3 regions of the Paenibacillus sp. FSL M7-0896 genome follow, and region 2 is predicted to be linked to each of the others. Evidence: riboswitches for the same ligand, from Rfam matches in the RefSeq annotation. Region 2 holds a riboswitch; each other region holds the start of a gene.
What was found. Region 2 has a riboswitch for thiamine pyrophosphate ahead of MKY12_RS08480 (thiamine phosphate synthase). Riboswitches for the same ligand answer to the same signal wherever they lie in the genome.
Positions count from the first base shown of each region.

Region 1: linked by a shared signal. The riboswitch ahead of MKY12_RS00515 (ABC transporter substrate-binding protein) and the one ahead of MKY12_RS08480 (thiamine phosphate synthase) in region 2 are both predicted to bind thiamine pyrophosphate.
Region 3: linked by a shared signal. The riboswitch ahead of MKY12_RS12535 (ABC transporter ATP-binding protein) and the one ahead of MKY12_RS08480 (thiamine phosphate synthase) in region 2 are both predicted to bind thiamine pyrophosphate.

Region 1 covers NZ_CP150250.1:116,810-121,769, reverse strand. Annotated here, with positions in the region: gene MKY12_RS00525 (MFS transporter) at 1-347, shown strand, start outside; gene MKY12_RS00520 (hypothetical protein) at 396-1,847, shown strand; TPP riboswitch at 1,920-2,030, shown strand; gene MKY12_RS00515 (ABC transporter substrate-binding protein) at 2,180-3,253, shown strand; gene MKY12_RS00510 (MTH1187 family thiamine-binding protein) at 3,304-3,597, shown strand; gene MKY12_RS00505 (ABC transporter permease) at 3,594-4,355, shown strand; gene MKY12_RS00500 (ABC transporter ATP-binding protein) at 4,435-4,960, shown strand, end outside.
Region 2 covers NZ_CP150250.1:2,016,063-2,021,022, reverse strand. Annotated here, with positions in the region: gene thiH (2-iminoacetate synthase ThiH) at 1-800, opposite strand, end outside; gene MKY12_RS08490 (thiazole synthase) at 829-1,593, opposite strand; gene thiS (sulfur carrier protein ThiS) at 1,624-1,827, opposite strand; gene MKY12_RS08480 (thiamine phosphate synthase) at 1,824-2,504, opposite strand; TPP riboswitch at 2,623-2,725, opposite strand; gene MKY12_RS08475 (hypothetical protein) at 2,781-3,317, opposite strand; gene MKY12_RS08470 (SDR family oxidoreductase) at 3,499-4,371, opposite strand; gene MKY12_RS08465 (GNAT family protein) at 4,676-4,960, shown strand, end outside.
Region 3 covers NZ_CP150250.1:2,976,838-2,981,797, forward strand. Annotated here, with positions in the region: gene thiM (hydroxyethylthiazole kinase) at 1-92, opposite strand, end outside; gene MKY12_RS12525 (ABC transporter substrate-binding protein) at 111-1,196, opposite strand; gene MKY12_RS12530 (ABC transporter permease) at 1,193-1,969, opposite strand; gene MKY12_RS12535 (ABC transporter ATP-binding protein) at 1,950-2,720, opposite strand; TPP riboswitch at 2,851-2,953, opposite strand; gene MKY12_RS12540 (TetR/AcrR family transcriptional regulator) at 3,022-3,678, opposite strand; gene MKY12_RS12545 (DHA2 family efflux MFS transporter permease subunit) at 3,860-4,960, shown strand, end outside.

The DNA of each region.
Region 1 (4,960 bases), 1.9 Mb from region 2:
CCTACCGCATCTATGTGCTCGTCAGCTGCTTTGCCGCTTTGCTGCTGCTCGTTATTTTCCCGTTCGCCGGTCACCGGCTTGCCGCCTTTGCCATCATCCTGCTGCTTGGCCTGTTCATGTCCGGCATCTTCTCCATCGCGCTGGTCTTCTCCAGCAAGCTGCTGCCCGGCGCGGAAGAATCCACGCCGAGCATTATGATCGCCTCCGGCGGAGTCGGCGGCGCGGTGCTGCCGCTGCTGACCGGCTGGTCCATGGATCATCTGCAGATCGCCCAGACCTCGGGACTTTTGGCCGCTTTTGCCGCGCTGTTATTCGTGCTGAGCGTGACCGCCTGGAGAATCGGGTAATTGTATACAACAAGGTCCATATTCTGTGAATAAGGATGGAACCCACACATGGCTGAACTGCATTCCGAGCCCACTCTGCATACCGCCTTGCTGCAATTCATTTTCCCCTTCTCCATCAAGGCCGAGGTCGATGAAGAGCTGATTGAGAGTTTACAGCAGGATGGATTTACGCGTTTTTTTCTTGAGAACAAGGAACTGGAGCATGCCTATTACGGAGAGAACCACTGTGTATCCCATGAGAAAATGGAGCGCAGCTATCTTCCTTTTGCCGCCCATGTCTTGTTTCCGCATGAGAAGGACAGGGATTCCTTCCGCCGCTTTTCCCGGGTGAGTGATCTGCTGTGCGGGCTGCAAATGCCCTTTCAGACGGTTCCCTTCCGCGTGCTGTCGACCGATGTGTTCCTCTGCCCGTTCGAGCTGGGCTTCCTGACGGTAAGAGTGGCTATTGAGGAGGAGAATCTCCCCTTCAGCATGGTACTCGAATTCGCCGACCGGTTCCGCAACCTGGAGGATGTAAGCGTTCAGGATGAGCATACCTTCATCCATTGTCATAAGAAGTCTTTTGCCCGGGTGGAGGACTTCGTGTTCAGGCATCTGGCAGCCGGGCTGGAGCCGTATCTCGATCCTGCGGAGACGAATGGCAATTATTTCGAGACCCTGCCCTTCTTCGTCGATGAACGAATGCTGGTGCAGGCCTTCTACGGCGTTAATCTCCCTGAGGACGAGGAAGAGATCAGTGTCGAAATGCTCTACCGTGCCTCTCAGGTGGATGGTCTGACCATCGACGGCAGCCCCTACATGAGTGCAAGTGATCCGGATTATATCAAGCAGTACACCCGGGAGCATTGCTATAGCCGCTGGGGGCCGGACACCTACTATATGACCAATGAGCAGACCTTCTGCTGCGTGAGCCGGGCGAAGCCGGAGATTGCCGCAGGCCTGATCAGCCAGATGTACGGAGAGTATTATTACGGAATGCTGCTGAGTATTTTTCATAAAATCGTGCTGCTGAAGCTCGCCAACCTCCACTCCCGGCTGCGTATCAACCACGACAACGATGAGATCGAGAATCTGATCTTCCTGATCAACAAATTCTCGGCCAAATTCTACTTCCTGGAGCTGATTTCGCAGTCGCAGGGGCGGGAGATTTTTTTTCAGCTGCGTAAGGTGTATGGCAATGATGCGCTGTTCGATGAGGTGAAAATGACCCTGAATGACCTGTTCCAGTATCAGGACAAATTCCAGGCCAAACGGCGGGATACGCTCCTGATGGTGCTCACCGTATTTACGGTCATCAGCGGGATCTACGGGATGAATCAGGTCATCGAGGATCTGAAGGGCCAGATTGACTGGAGCAAAATGCTGGAGTACTCCGCGTTCGAGTATCTGGCTCTGTTCCTGACCTTCTCGGGGATCACCGTCAGTGTCGGCTTAACGCTGAGAGAGATCTGGAACGGCATCCGCAGCCGCCGCAAGAAGCGGCATTATACGAGGGATTAAGGCACAGAGGGTGGACAATGTCGAAGCTGCCGTCTATAATACACCGTAAGAACATAGCAATACCCGTGAACTTTATAGAACCAGGGGTGCTGGAATTGGCCGGCTGAGATTGTATCCCACAAGATACTGACCCTTATACCTGATCTGGATAATGCCAGCGTAGGAATCATCATTCGGCACAGTGCCTTAAGCGGTACTGAAGCTGAATTCCCCTCACGCAAGTAACTGGCGTCCCGATCTTCGGGACGCTTTTTTGATTCTAAGGATGTACAGGAATAGGGTTTCTGTAAGCTCTGAAGACCAGGGGTTGCTGGAAGGAGAGAGAAAGAGAAATGGGAGTCAAAAAAACAGTAATGCTGCTGCTCAGTTCCATGCTGGTTCTCACAGTCGCGGGATGTGGCGGCGGGAACAACAGCGGCAATGCGGGGGCCAGCGCACCTGCTGCCGGGAACAGTACGGCTGCACCTGATGCAACCGCAGTCGCACCCACAGATGCACCTAAGGCGCTGACTCCGGTCAAGATTGCCCTGGACTGGACGCCGAACACGAATCATACCGGCCTGTATGCAGCTAAGGAGCTGGGCTATTACGCGGAGGAAGGTCTTGACGTACAGATTGTACAGCCAGGCGCTGCCGGGTCTGATACTATGGTCACTTCCGGCGAAGCCCAGTTCGGCATCAGCGCCCAGGAGGCGCTGACCCTAGCCCGCCTGCAGGATGTGCCGCTGGTGTCGATTGCTGCAATCATTCAGCATAATACCTCGGGCTTTGCGGCTCCGAAGGACCGCAATATTAAGACGCCGAAGGATTTTGAAGGCAAAACGTACGGAGGCTGGGGCTCCCCTGCGGAGCAGGCTGCCATGAAAGCCATCATGGACCCCGAAGGCGGGGATGTCTCCAAGGTGAAGCTGGTGAATATCGGCGAAGCGGACTTTTTCACAGCCGTGAAGCGGGATATTGACTTCGCCTGGATCTTCTATGCCTGGACCGGGGTGGAAGCCGAGCTGCGCGGGGAGCCGCTGGATATGCTCTATCTTAAGGATTATGCGCCGCAGCTGGATTACTACACACCGGTGCTGACCACCAGCGAGAAGGAGATCGCCGAGCATCCTGAAGTGGTGAAGGCCTTCCTGAAGGCTACGTCCAAGGGTTATCAGTACGCTATCGATAACCCGGAAGAAGCCGCGACGGTACTGTCGGATGCTGTACCTGATCTGGACCCCAAGCTGGTGCTGGCCAGTCAGAAATGGCTTAGCCCGAAATACAAGGACGACGCCCCGCGCTGGGGTGAGCAGAAGCTTGAGATCTGGAAGAATTACGCCGACTGGATGTACGGCCTGAAGCTGCTGGATAAGCCGCTGGATGCGGAGAGTACGTTTACGAATGAATTTTTGCCGGAATCATAATGAACCCGCATGGCGGGAATCTTATACTTAACTTGAAAGGATGATTGATCATGGCTAATACACTGCTCAGCATTCAGGTAATCCCCAAGACACCGAACAACGAGGATTCCATCCCTTACGTGGACAAGGCTATAGAGGTGATTCAAAAGTCAGGCGTGAAGCATCAGGTGAATCCGCTGGAGACTACGATGGAAGGCGAGCTATCCGAGCTGCTGGATATTGTGCGTGATATGCATGAGGCGCTGGTCGCTTCCGGCAGTCCTAGTGTCATCTCACAGATCAAGATCGCCCATAATCCGGGCGGCATCAGCATGGAGAAGCTGACGGAGAAATACCGGCCGTGAGAAGCACCTGGAAGCTAGTGTGGCCGCCCTTTGTGGCGGTCCTCTTTTTTGTCGGGATATGGCAGCTATCGGTCATGCTGTTCGATATCCCGGCTTACCAGCTGCCCAGCCCCGCGGATATCGCGCGTGAGACGAAGAATAACGCCTCCGGGATCTGGGAGCACACCGCCGCCACGCTGCGGCTGACCCTGATCGGCTTCCCGGTCGGCACAGGCATCGGCCTGCTCACCGCCTTGCTGCTGCATCTGCTGCCCTGGGTCAAGCGAGCGCTCTATCCGCTGCTGATTCTCAGCCAGAATGTGCCCTCCATTGCGCTTGCCCCGCTGCTGATTATCTGGTTCGGCTTCGGCCTGCTGCCCAAAATCATCCTGATCACCCTCGTCTGCTTCTTCCCTGTGGCTGTTGCGACCATGGGCGGGCTGACGCAAAGCGACCGGGTAATGCTGAATTATATGAAGATGGCAGGTGCAGGCAAGTGGCAGATCTTCACCAAGCTGGAGCTTCCCGGCTCGCTGCCCTCCCTGTTCTCCGGGCTCAAAATCTCCGCCACTTATGCGGTGATGGGCGCAGTGGTCGCCGAGTGGATCGGCGCCGACAAAGGGATCGGCTACTATATGCTGCTGCAGAAGTCCTCTTACCGTGCGGACCGGATGTTCGTGGCCATCGCCATTATCGTGCTGCTGAGTCTCGTATTATTCGCGCTCATTGCCCTCCTGGAGAGATGGCTGGTGCGCTGGAAGCCGCGCAAGGAAGCTTAATGCCACGGGAGGATATCCCAACACGGAAGTACTTATAATTAACTGAAGGAGGTTACGCGAAGTGTCTGAGCTTACGAGGATTGAACTGGAGAAGGCGGACGGAGACGGACGCCTGGGAACACGGAGTGTGCCGCCTGCGCTCGAAGTCAGCGGCATCAGCAAGTCGTTCAAGCACCGCCGCCGGGAGACACAGGTGCTGAATCAGGTCTCCCTGACCGTGGAGCCGCAGGAATTCGTCTCCATTGTCGGCCCGTCCGGCTGCGGCAAAAGCACGCTGTTCCATATCATCGGCGGCCTTACGCTGCCGGATACCGGAACCGTCCGCATGAATGGCATCCCGGTGACCGGGCAGCGCGGCAAGATCAGCTATATGCCGCAGCAGCCCGCGCTGTTCCCGTGGCGCAGCACACTGGACAACGTCCTGCTTGGCGGCGAGCTGCAAGGCGCCCCGCAGCGGGAGGCCCGCGAGGCTGCGCGCCACTGGCTGGCGAAGATCGGCCTCGGCGGCTTCGAGCGGGCCTACCCGCACATGCTGTCCGGCGGCATGCAGCAGCGGGCCGCCTTCCTGCGGGCCATGCTCGCGCCGCAGGAGCTGATGCTGCTCG
Region 2 (4,960 bases):
AATTCGCCTAAGTAAGGCCGGAACCGGGGAGTCGACAGCCCGATTTCGCATTCCGGGTACTTGTCCTGCAAATATCTCGCATGCAGCGCAGTGGCCAGCGCCTCCTGGCGCCATTCGTACATGCCAAGCAGGGCTCCGATATTCACCGAACGGAACCCGGCTTGACAGCCCCGTTCGGGAGCGTCCAGACGGTTGCGGTAGACGCGTTTGGGTCCTTTTACATGCAGCGCACGATAAGTTTCCTGATGGTAGACCTCCTGATAGAGCGTCAGACCGTCCACGCCAGCTTCTCTGAGCTCAGCATATTCTGCTGTCGAGAGCGGATTCACTTCAATGCTGACGGAGGCAAAATAGCGGCGCAGCACATTCACGCAGTCCCTCACATAACCGGCCGGACTGTCCCTGCGGGATTCTCCGGTCAGAATCAGAATGTGGCGCAGGCCTGTGGCTGCGATGGTCTCCGCTTCCCGGGCGACCTGCTCCAGCGTCAGTTTTTTGCGCGGAAAATCATAAATAGAACTGAAGCTGCAATACGTGCAGTGATTCACGCAATAATCAGCCAGGTACATCGGTGTAAACAGTTGCATCACATGGCCGAAATGCGTACGCGTTAAGCGGTGCGCCTTCTGCGCCATCTCCTCCAGATAAGGCTCCGCTGCCGGTGACAACAGTGCCATCAGCCCCTCTTCATCCACCCGCTCTGCACGAAGCGCACGCTTCACATCCTCTGCCGTATACCGGCTCCATAGCGTCCCGTAAGGAAGCTGCTCCAGCCGGGTCATCGTCTCATAAAAGCTCATAACCGTTCTCTCCTTCCTATTCCATCTGTCAGGCCAAGAACCCGGTCAACGGTGAAGAGGCTGCCGCCGTCTCTTCCACAGGCCCCAGTCCGGCGAGATAAGCCTTGCGCCCTGCGGCTACCGCGTCACGGAAGGCTTCTGCCATCAGCAGCGGATCCGAGGCGGTGGCAATCGCTGTATTAAGCAGCACCGCTGCGGCCCCCATCTCCATCGCCTCAGCCGCCTCGGACGGTCTGCCGATTCCGGCATCCACGATCACCGGCAGATTCGTCTCGGAGATCAGAATCCGGATCAGTTCCTTGGTCTGCAGTCCGCGGTTGGACCCGATCGGCGCTCCCAGCGGCATCACGGCCGCAGCCCCCGCTGCTTTCAACCGCAGGGCGGCGGACAGGTCAGGACTCATATACGGAAGCACCACGAAGCCCTCTGCTGCAAGGATCTCGGTCGCCCGGATGGTCTCGGTATTATCCGGCAGCAAATATTTCTGGTCGTTGATGACCTCAATCTTCACCCAGTTCCCCAGCCCCGCCGATCTCGCCAGCCGGGCAATCCGTACTGCTTCCTCTGCGGTGCGCGCACCGGAGGTATTAGGCAGTAAGGTCATATGGGAAGGAATATGGCTGACAATATTGTCACTGCTCTCCGGGTCCACCCGGCGCAGAGCAACGGTAATGACCTGTGAGCCTGATCGCGTAATCACCTCGGGAATGAGGGTGTTGCGGCTGTATTTTCCGGTACCAATGAACAGTCTGCTGGTTAGAGTCACTCCGCCAATCATCAATGGATCTTGCATGTTAACGCCTCCTGGGATAAGTCTTCGTGTTCAGCCTCCGCCTACAAAATGAACCAGCTCCACCCGGTCCCCCTCACTGAGCAGTGTCTCTCCGTAAACCTCTCTGCCAGCAAGCTCACCATTCAGTTCGACAATCACCAGCTTACCGGCCCACTCGGGCCGGGAGAGCAGATCCTCCAGTGTCCGGCAGCTCTCTTCGATTCTTTGCCTCTTTCCGTTAACGGTCACATTCATGCCTGTTCACCTCCTGCTGTGCCCTGTGTTTGAGCCATATCCAGCGCTTCAGCCAGCTCCGCTGCCCTGTCCCTGTGGACCGCTTCCCTGTACGCCATGGCCGCTGCCACCGGGTCCGGGGCTCCGCAGATCCCCGACATGACAGCAATGCCAGCCGCCCCTTGGGCCAGCACCGCTCCGGCATTACCCGGGGTAATCCCTCCAAGCGCAATCAGCGGGATGCGGCTCCAGCGGACAGCCTCGGCCAGTTGCGCAAGTCCCCGTGCCTGCTGCCCCGACTTGCAAGCTGTCGGGAAAACATGCCCGTAGAGGCAGAAGTCTGCTCCTTGCCTTCCAGCCTCCGCAGCCTCTTCCTGCGAGTGTACCGATCTGCCGATCCGCAGGCCCGGTGCAAGCCCGCGTGCTGCGGCTGGCGGAAGGCTATGCCAGGCCAACTGTACACCGCCTGCCCCAGCGGCCAAGGCAACATCGATCCGGTCATTTATGACCAGCTTCGAAGGCGGAACCCCGGCCTGAAGCATCTGCTGCGCCGCCGCCAGCAGTTCGCGGGCGGACATGGCTTTTTCCCGGAGATGGATATAATCCACCATGGGATGTACCGCCGCAGCCAGCTCCGCAAGCTTCTCAGGGTGGAGCCGTCCGTCTGAGATGACATGAATTTCGTGCAACACGTCCACCTTCCTCTCCTCAGCACTACGCTGATCCCTACCTCCAAACACAAAAAAGACCGCCCCCATAAGGAAGCAGTCTGGAATAGAAACAGGAATACCGGTATTAGCCGTATACCCCCGCTGCAATATTCGTTCTCCACTTCCCTACGCTGGTATAACCCAGATCAGGTTCAAAGGGTCCGAGCAGATACGCCCGTCTCAGCCTTGCGGCTCCCCTAGTGATCGTTCTATGCTATTGTTTGGCCTTGCTTTTTGTATATTAGCATATAATTCCTGTTAGAGCTATTCTTTCGTAGATTTTACTTCAATTACAAAAGCCACGGATGAACTCCCTTCTGAAAATTTACCATCCTCGGATGTCCAGAATGCTGATATGCCGTAGTAATAAACGCCTTGTTCTTTTGGAGCATTAAAAGAGCCGTTCTTCAATGGAATTTGCACTTCTTTATCATCGACAAATTGCTGAACGGTTAACCCGCCGGGTGCCGGTTTATAAGTAAAAGCAACATTGATCCCCCCCTCAGGGGCTATAGCAGTGGGAGTAACCCCCTGTACCATGGATTGTCCTCCTGCATAATCCGCACATCCTAATTTTCCCCAGCAATAGCTGCCTTGGGTAACCGGAATTTGGGTTTTCCCGGAAGTAACAAGGGGTAGCGGCGGCGATTCCTGTGTAATTCTAATCCCAATGCTTTTTGCATTTCCTTCCAATCTTGTATTTGCCACAAGTCTTCCTGCAAAAGGAGTCAAATAAATGAACACTACCAGAAAAACTAAAATCCCCGCTGCAGATAGAATGAATCCTTTTTTTCTAAGCATCCCAATCCCCTATTCATATCAAATTATCTAAATAGACGGAATTATATTGTAATAGTTACAAGCGCTGAAAAAAAGCCTACCGGCAAGCGGTTAGGCTTTTTAAAAATAGAATTTATATGTTGCACACGATTTCTGAAGATGCCGATTAAAGAATCTGCATCCAGATCTTATTCTGCACCCATTATCCGTTGACAACCTCACCGCCGTTCACATGCATCACCTGTCCGCTCACATAGGAGGAATCGTCCGAGGCCAGGTATACATACGCCGGTGCCAGCTCTTCAGGCTGCCCCGGGCGCTTCATCGGCTGGGTGCCGCCGAACTCACTGACCTTCTTCGCGTCAAAGGTTGACGGAATCAGCGGGGTCCAGATCGGTCCGGGCGCTACTGCGTTCACGCGGATGCCCTTATCGGCCAGATTCATTGACAGCGAACGAGTGAAGCTGAGAATGGCTCCTTTGGTGGACGAATAGTCCAGCAGCTGCGGGCTGCCGCGATACGCCGTGATGGAGGTCGTGTTAATGATCGTAGCGCCTTTTTTAAGATGAGGCATAGCTGCCTTCGTCAGGTAGAACATGGAGAAAATATTCGTCCGGAACGTACGCTCCAGCTGCTCCGCTGTAATGTCCTCAATATGGTCCTGCGGATGCTGCTCCGCCGCATTGTTAATCAGGATGTCAAGCTTGCCGAGTCCTTCAACGGTTTGACGTATCAAGCTCTGACAGAAGCATTCGTCCCCGATATCTCCGGCGATCAGAATACACGTTCTGCCCTCCTGCTCAACCTGGCGCTTGGTCTCTTCCGCATCCTCATGCTCGTTCAAGTAGGAGATCACCACATCCGCGCCCTCCTTGGCAAAATGAACGGCAACCGCACGCCCGATCCCGCTGTCGCCTCCGGTAATGAGCGCAGCCTTGCCCAGCAGCTTGCCTGCTGCCTTGTACGCCGGTGTCTCAAACTCCGGGAGCGGGTTCATCTCACTCTCAATTCCCGGGCGCTGATCCTGTACCTGCGGGGGCAGAGTTTTGACAGGTTGTTTGTTAGTGTCTGGCATAATCCATTCTCCTTTCGCTGTCCACAGTATTGTTGATTAATCATGTTAGCATGGCTTAAGGTCTGGTGTTTATGCATCAGGCAGTGTGCCTGCTTGACTGTACGTTATGTTACTTACCACACTTGGCAGCCGCCCAAACAGCCAATCTTCATTCAACGGTGCCTATATCGGAACGGTAGTACGGTAAGGAACGAACGTTTCCAAAAAGAATATTATCTATATCCGCTAAGGGGAATGTCCTATACTTTGTGAGGAACCACGGCAAGATCGTATCGAAATCATACTAGCAGGAGGGTATCGCACAATGAATGCAAGAATCACCTTATCTCCGGTCACCCCGGACGATATCGATTTCATCACAGATCTGGAAATGAGCGCTTCACTCTGGCCCTTCGAGGATATGATTCCAACCGACAAGGAGGCAGTCCGGAAGACTGTGGCGGAACGAATCCAGAGCGACTGGCATAGACAATTCCTGATCAGGCTAGCCACTCCCGAAGCAACCCCTGTAGGGGAACTGAGTATACATTGGTATGTAAAAGAGCGCGAGAGCTGGGAGTTGGGCTACAGCCTGTTCCCTGAATACCGG
Region 3 (4,960 bases), 960 kb from region 2:
CCATTAGCTGTGAAGTTAGCAACTACGATATTCGTGATATTATGCACCAGCGGGTTCGCCTGGCGTACTTTTGACAGATAAGACATATGAATTCCTCCTGAAAGATGTAATTAAAAATTAATAAAAGCATTCTTAACATCCACTTCGGCAGCCAGCAGACCGTTCTCGCTCAGCCACTGGTTCACCTTCTCCCATGATGCGCTGTCCTGATAGCCGAAGGGCTGGGAACCGGCATCCATCAGCGGCAGCAGGATCTCCAGACTGCGCTGCTCAATGGCTTCATCCAGCGGTGCGGTATCCTCCTGATGGGTAAGCAGCAGCTTCAGCGCTTCATCCGGGTGATCGGCAGTATACTGCTGGCCTTTTCTGATGGCATCCACGAATTTGTGATAAAAGCCCTGTGAATCCTGCAGTCCCTTCTCACTGGCGACCAGCACCAGCTCATAATAATCCGGGACCCCGTAATCCACAGGATTGAAAGAGCGGACCGGATGGCCTTCCTGCTCCAGAATCAGCTGCTCATGGTTGATGAACCCGCCCATAATGCCATCCACCCGTCCGGTGGAGAGAGCAGGGATCAGCTCATAGCCGACATCCACCAGCTTGAGGGAGGAAGGGTCCCCGCCGTCGCTTTTGACCATCGTGTTCAGCATGGCTTCATACAACGGGACGGAGGAATATCCGGCTTGCTTGCCGGACAGCTCTCCCGGGCGGGTAATGCCGCTGTCTGCAGCTACCATGAGATGATTCAGCGGGTGGCGCACCAGCGCAGCAATCGACTTGACCGGAATCTGCTCCCCCCGTGCCATCAATACCTGCGGCTGGTAACTGAGTGCCAGATCCACCTTTCCCGCAGCAACAAGCTTCAGCGCATCATTGGTATCGGCCGGCATCTGAATATCAACCTCCAGACCTTCCTCAGCGAAATAGCCTTCAGCCTCTGCCGCATACAAAAAAGAGTGGACAGCATTGGGATACCAGTCAAGCATAATCGTCAGCTTATGGACTGCGCCTTCGGCTCCAGTCCCAGCTTCAGAAGTGGCTGTAGTCCCCGCCGGGGAGCCGGAGGCCGCCGGACTGTTCGTATTGGTGCAGCCTGCCAGGACGGGCAGCATACAGAGCAGCAGAGCAGACAGTAGAACGGTTGGCCTTGAAATCGCATGGTGCAGATAACGGAAATAGCGGATAGTAGTCATGAATAACGTCCTCTTTTCTTCAGAATAATCTTCTCCAGTGCGGCGACAGCCAGAAACAGCAGGATACCGAGCACGGATAACAAGACAACAGCGGCGAACATCTTGGCACTCTGGAGATTCCCTGCCATTCTGCGGCTGAAATAGCCCAGCCCCTGGCTGCCTCCAAGCCATTCCCCGATGGTTGCACCGATCACACAGTACACAGCCGACAGCTTCAGTCCGGAGAAAAAAGAGGGCAGGGCCAGCGGAACGCCCACCTTCCCGAGAATCTGCCAACGGTTCGCGCCATATGTCAGCAGCAGCTCCCGGTAGGCGTCCGTGTTCTTGGACAAGCCGTCATAGGTGCCGATGACCACCGGGAAGAAAGCGGTCAGGAAGACAACGGCGACCTTACTCCATAGGGTGTAGCCGAACCACATGATGAACAGGGGAGAGAGCGCGATCAGCGGAACCGTCTGGCTGATGATCAGCAGCGGGTACAGCGCCTTGGCCAGCGGACTGAACAGGTGCATGGCGACTCCCAGCAGGCAGCCGCAGACCACAGACAGTGCGAAGCCCGTGAGTACCTCAAGCAGTGTAGCCGGCAGATGCACCCCGAATAACAGGCGGCGTTCCTCCAGCAAGGCCTTGCAGACCGCAGACGGAGCCGGAAGAATGAAGGGAGGAACCAGGCCCAGCCGGGCTACAGTCTCCCAGCCGGCAAGCGTCAGCAGGGCGAGCAGGGAAGCCGGACCGTAGTGCTGGAGCAATCTTCTAGGAGCGGCGGTTCTCATATAGCTTCAGCTCCAATTCCTGGCGCAGGGCGGCGAACTGCGGTAGATAGTTCAGACTGTGATGGCGCGGACGGGGTAGACCGGCTGGGAATTCCTGCATCCCGCCGCCGCCACTGCCCGTCATTAGATAGATTCTGTCACTGAGCAGTAGAGCCTCCTCCAGATCATGGGTGATGAACAGCACCGTCTTGTCCAGCTCCGCCCATAACTCGAGCAGCCAGCGCTGCAGTGAGCGCTTAGTAATGGCATCGAGCGCCCCGAACGGCTCATCGAGCAGCAGCAGGTCATTCCCCGCCGCCACGGTGCGGAGTACCGCCACGCGCTGGCGCATCCCGCCGGACAGCTCCTGGGGATAAGCCCCTTCGGTTCCCTCTAGGCCGAAGCGTTGCAGCAGGGTACGAATCTCGGCCACGGCGGCCGCTTTGGGACGGCTGCGCTTGAGTTCCCAAGGCAGCAGACAATTGTCCATTACGGTCCGCCAAGGCAGGAGAAGATCCTGCTGCGGCATGTAGGCCACACTGCCCAGCCTCTTCGCTGCTGTAGCGGACTCGGCTCCGTTCAGCGTAATCCTGCCGTTGTCCGGCTCCAGCAGGCCGGCGATGATTTTGAACAAGGTGCTTTTGCCGCATCCGCTTCCGCCTACGACAGAAATGAATTCGCCGCGCTGCACATTCATGGATAGCCCTGAGAAGACGGGTGTCCGGGACGAACCGGTCCCGAAAGCATAGGATAGATTGCTAATGTTGATCATAAGACTATGTACAAGCCTCCCCGGATTGAAGTAGAACCTGCGCGGAGCACAAAAAAGCCCCATTCATTCCCGGAGGCAATGAATGGGGCGGAAGGTACAGTCGGCTGCGGCCCTGTGACGGGAACCACTGATACATTCTGCTCCACTTCCCTCCGCTGGTATGATCCAGATCAGGTTCAAAGGGTCCGAAGCTTAAGCTCCGTCTCAGTCGGCCGACTCCCCTAGTGAATTAACAGGTGTTATTGAATTCGTAATTGCTACTTAATATACCACAAATTCCCCTCTTGTAAAGAGCAGGCGGTCAGCGCTTCGCCAGACCGGTCACGAACAAGGTGACGATGCCCCGGGAGATGTCCAGCTTGGAGGAGTGGTGCCGCTTTTGCTCATACAGGTACAGATCAGGGCTGAGGACAGAGATTAAGGCCGTGGCCGCAAAGGCAGGATCAATGTCAATAATCTCATCGCCCTCCGCAGCACGCTGCAGCAGCTCTGTCATCATCACCCCCAGCCGCTGAAAAAAAGGATGCTCAAACTGGGTCAGCTGCTTCTTACCGGTGAACTCGGCTTTGATCATATTCAGCAGCTCAGCATACTGCTCAATGAAATCGGCAATCTGCTCAATGCTGCTCTGCAGCTGAGCGAGAGCCGGAGCTTCACCGGCACTGGCAGCCACCTGCTGCTCCAGCCCGGACAGGAATTGATCTGTGCTGCCCTTCAGCAGTGCAGAACAGATCTCACCCTTGTCCGTGAAGCGGCGGTACAGGGAGCCTTGTCCTATGCCTGCCCGCTTGGCAATGCTGTACATGCTGACTGCCTCAAGTCCGCTCTCGGTGAACAACTGGCGGGCAGCTTCAAGAATCCGCTGTACATAAGGATCGGCGGACTCGGGCGGAGCGGATTCTTTGGCTTGCGGAGCTGAGCGCGGGAGCTGTGCAGCATCGGTGTCTGGCTTTTTCATGAGAACCCCTTTCAGAAATAAATCAGCGATTTACAGAAAAATAAATAAAAGAATTGACACAACGGACAATTGTCCGTAGACTATGAATTGCACTTACGGACAGTTGTCCGTTCACTCATTATATAGAACAATCTGCCCGCAGGTCAATGTTGAACGCGGACAGCTCAGGAGGAGAAGAGACATGGATCAGACCTTGAAGCAGGAAGCCGATTTCCGGCTGTCCAGCATTCTGGTTCCGCTGCTGGCCATTATTGCCGGAGTATTTATGGTTGTGCTGGACAGTACGGCGATGAATGTAGCCTTGTCCAGGCTGGTGGTGGATTTCAAGACGGACCTGCATACGCTGCAGTGGGTAGTTACCGGATATATGCTGGCTCAGGCTTCAGTTATTCCGCTGTCAGGCTGGCTGTCTGACCGGTTCGGGGCCAAGACGGTCTTCCTGACGGCGGTAATTGTGTTTACGATAGGCTCGATTCTGTGCGCTACACCAAGCAGCGCCGAATGGCTGATTGTTTTCCGGGTCATTCAGGGACTTGGCGGTGGCTGTGTGCTCCCTGTCGGGATGGCCTATGTGTACAGACTGGCCCCCAAAAGTAAGGTTGGAGTTGTCATGGGGATTATGGGTATTCCCGTCCTGTTCGCACCCGCTATAGGTCCGGTATTGTCGGGCTGGCTGGTTGAATACCATTCCTGGCGCTGGATCTTCCTCATTAATATTCCGATTGGCATCATTGCTGTGCTGATCGGACTGCGCAAGCTGCCGAATGCGGCGAAGAACAGCGTGCCCGGCATGGATAAGCTCGGTATGGTTCTTGGCCCGCTGGCGTTTGCTTCGCTCACTTACGGGGTCAGCCAGGGCGCGCAGAGCTGGACCTCTGAGAAGACGCTGATCGGGCTGCTGCTGGGCGCTGTGGCGCTGATCGCTTTTGTCATCGCTGAACTGCGCTCCAAGACACCGCTGCTGGAGCTGCGGATTCTGAAATCCGTTGATTTCACGACAGGGATCATCGTGCAGTGGATTGCCCAGTTCGGCTTATATGGCGCGTTATTCCTGCTCCCGCAATTTCTGCAGCAGGCCCGCGGCTTCGGCGCATTTGATACCGGCCTGACGCTGCTGCCGCAAGCGATCGCTTCCGGGCTGATGATGCCGGTTGCCGGAATCTTGTTCGACCGGATCGGTGTGCGCTGGCTCGTGGTCTGCGGTCTCAGTCTGGTCTCCGGTGCGTTATTCCAGTATTCCCATGTGGATCTTACCACGCAGAGCCGCGACCTGATCCTTCCG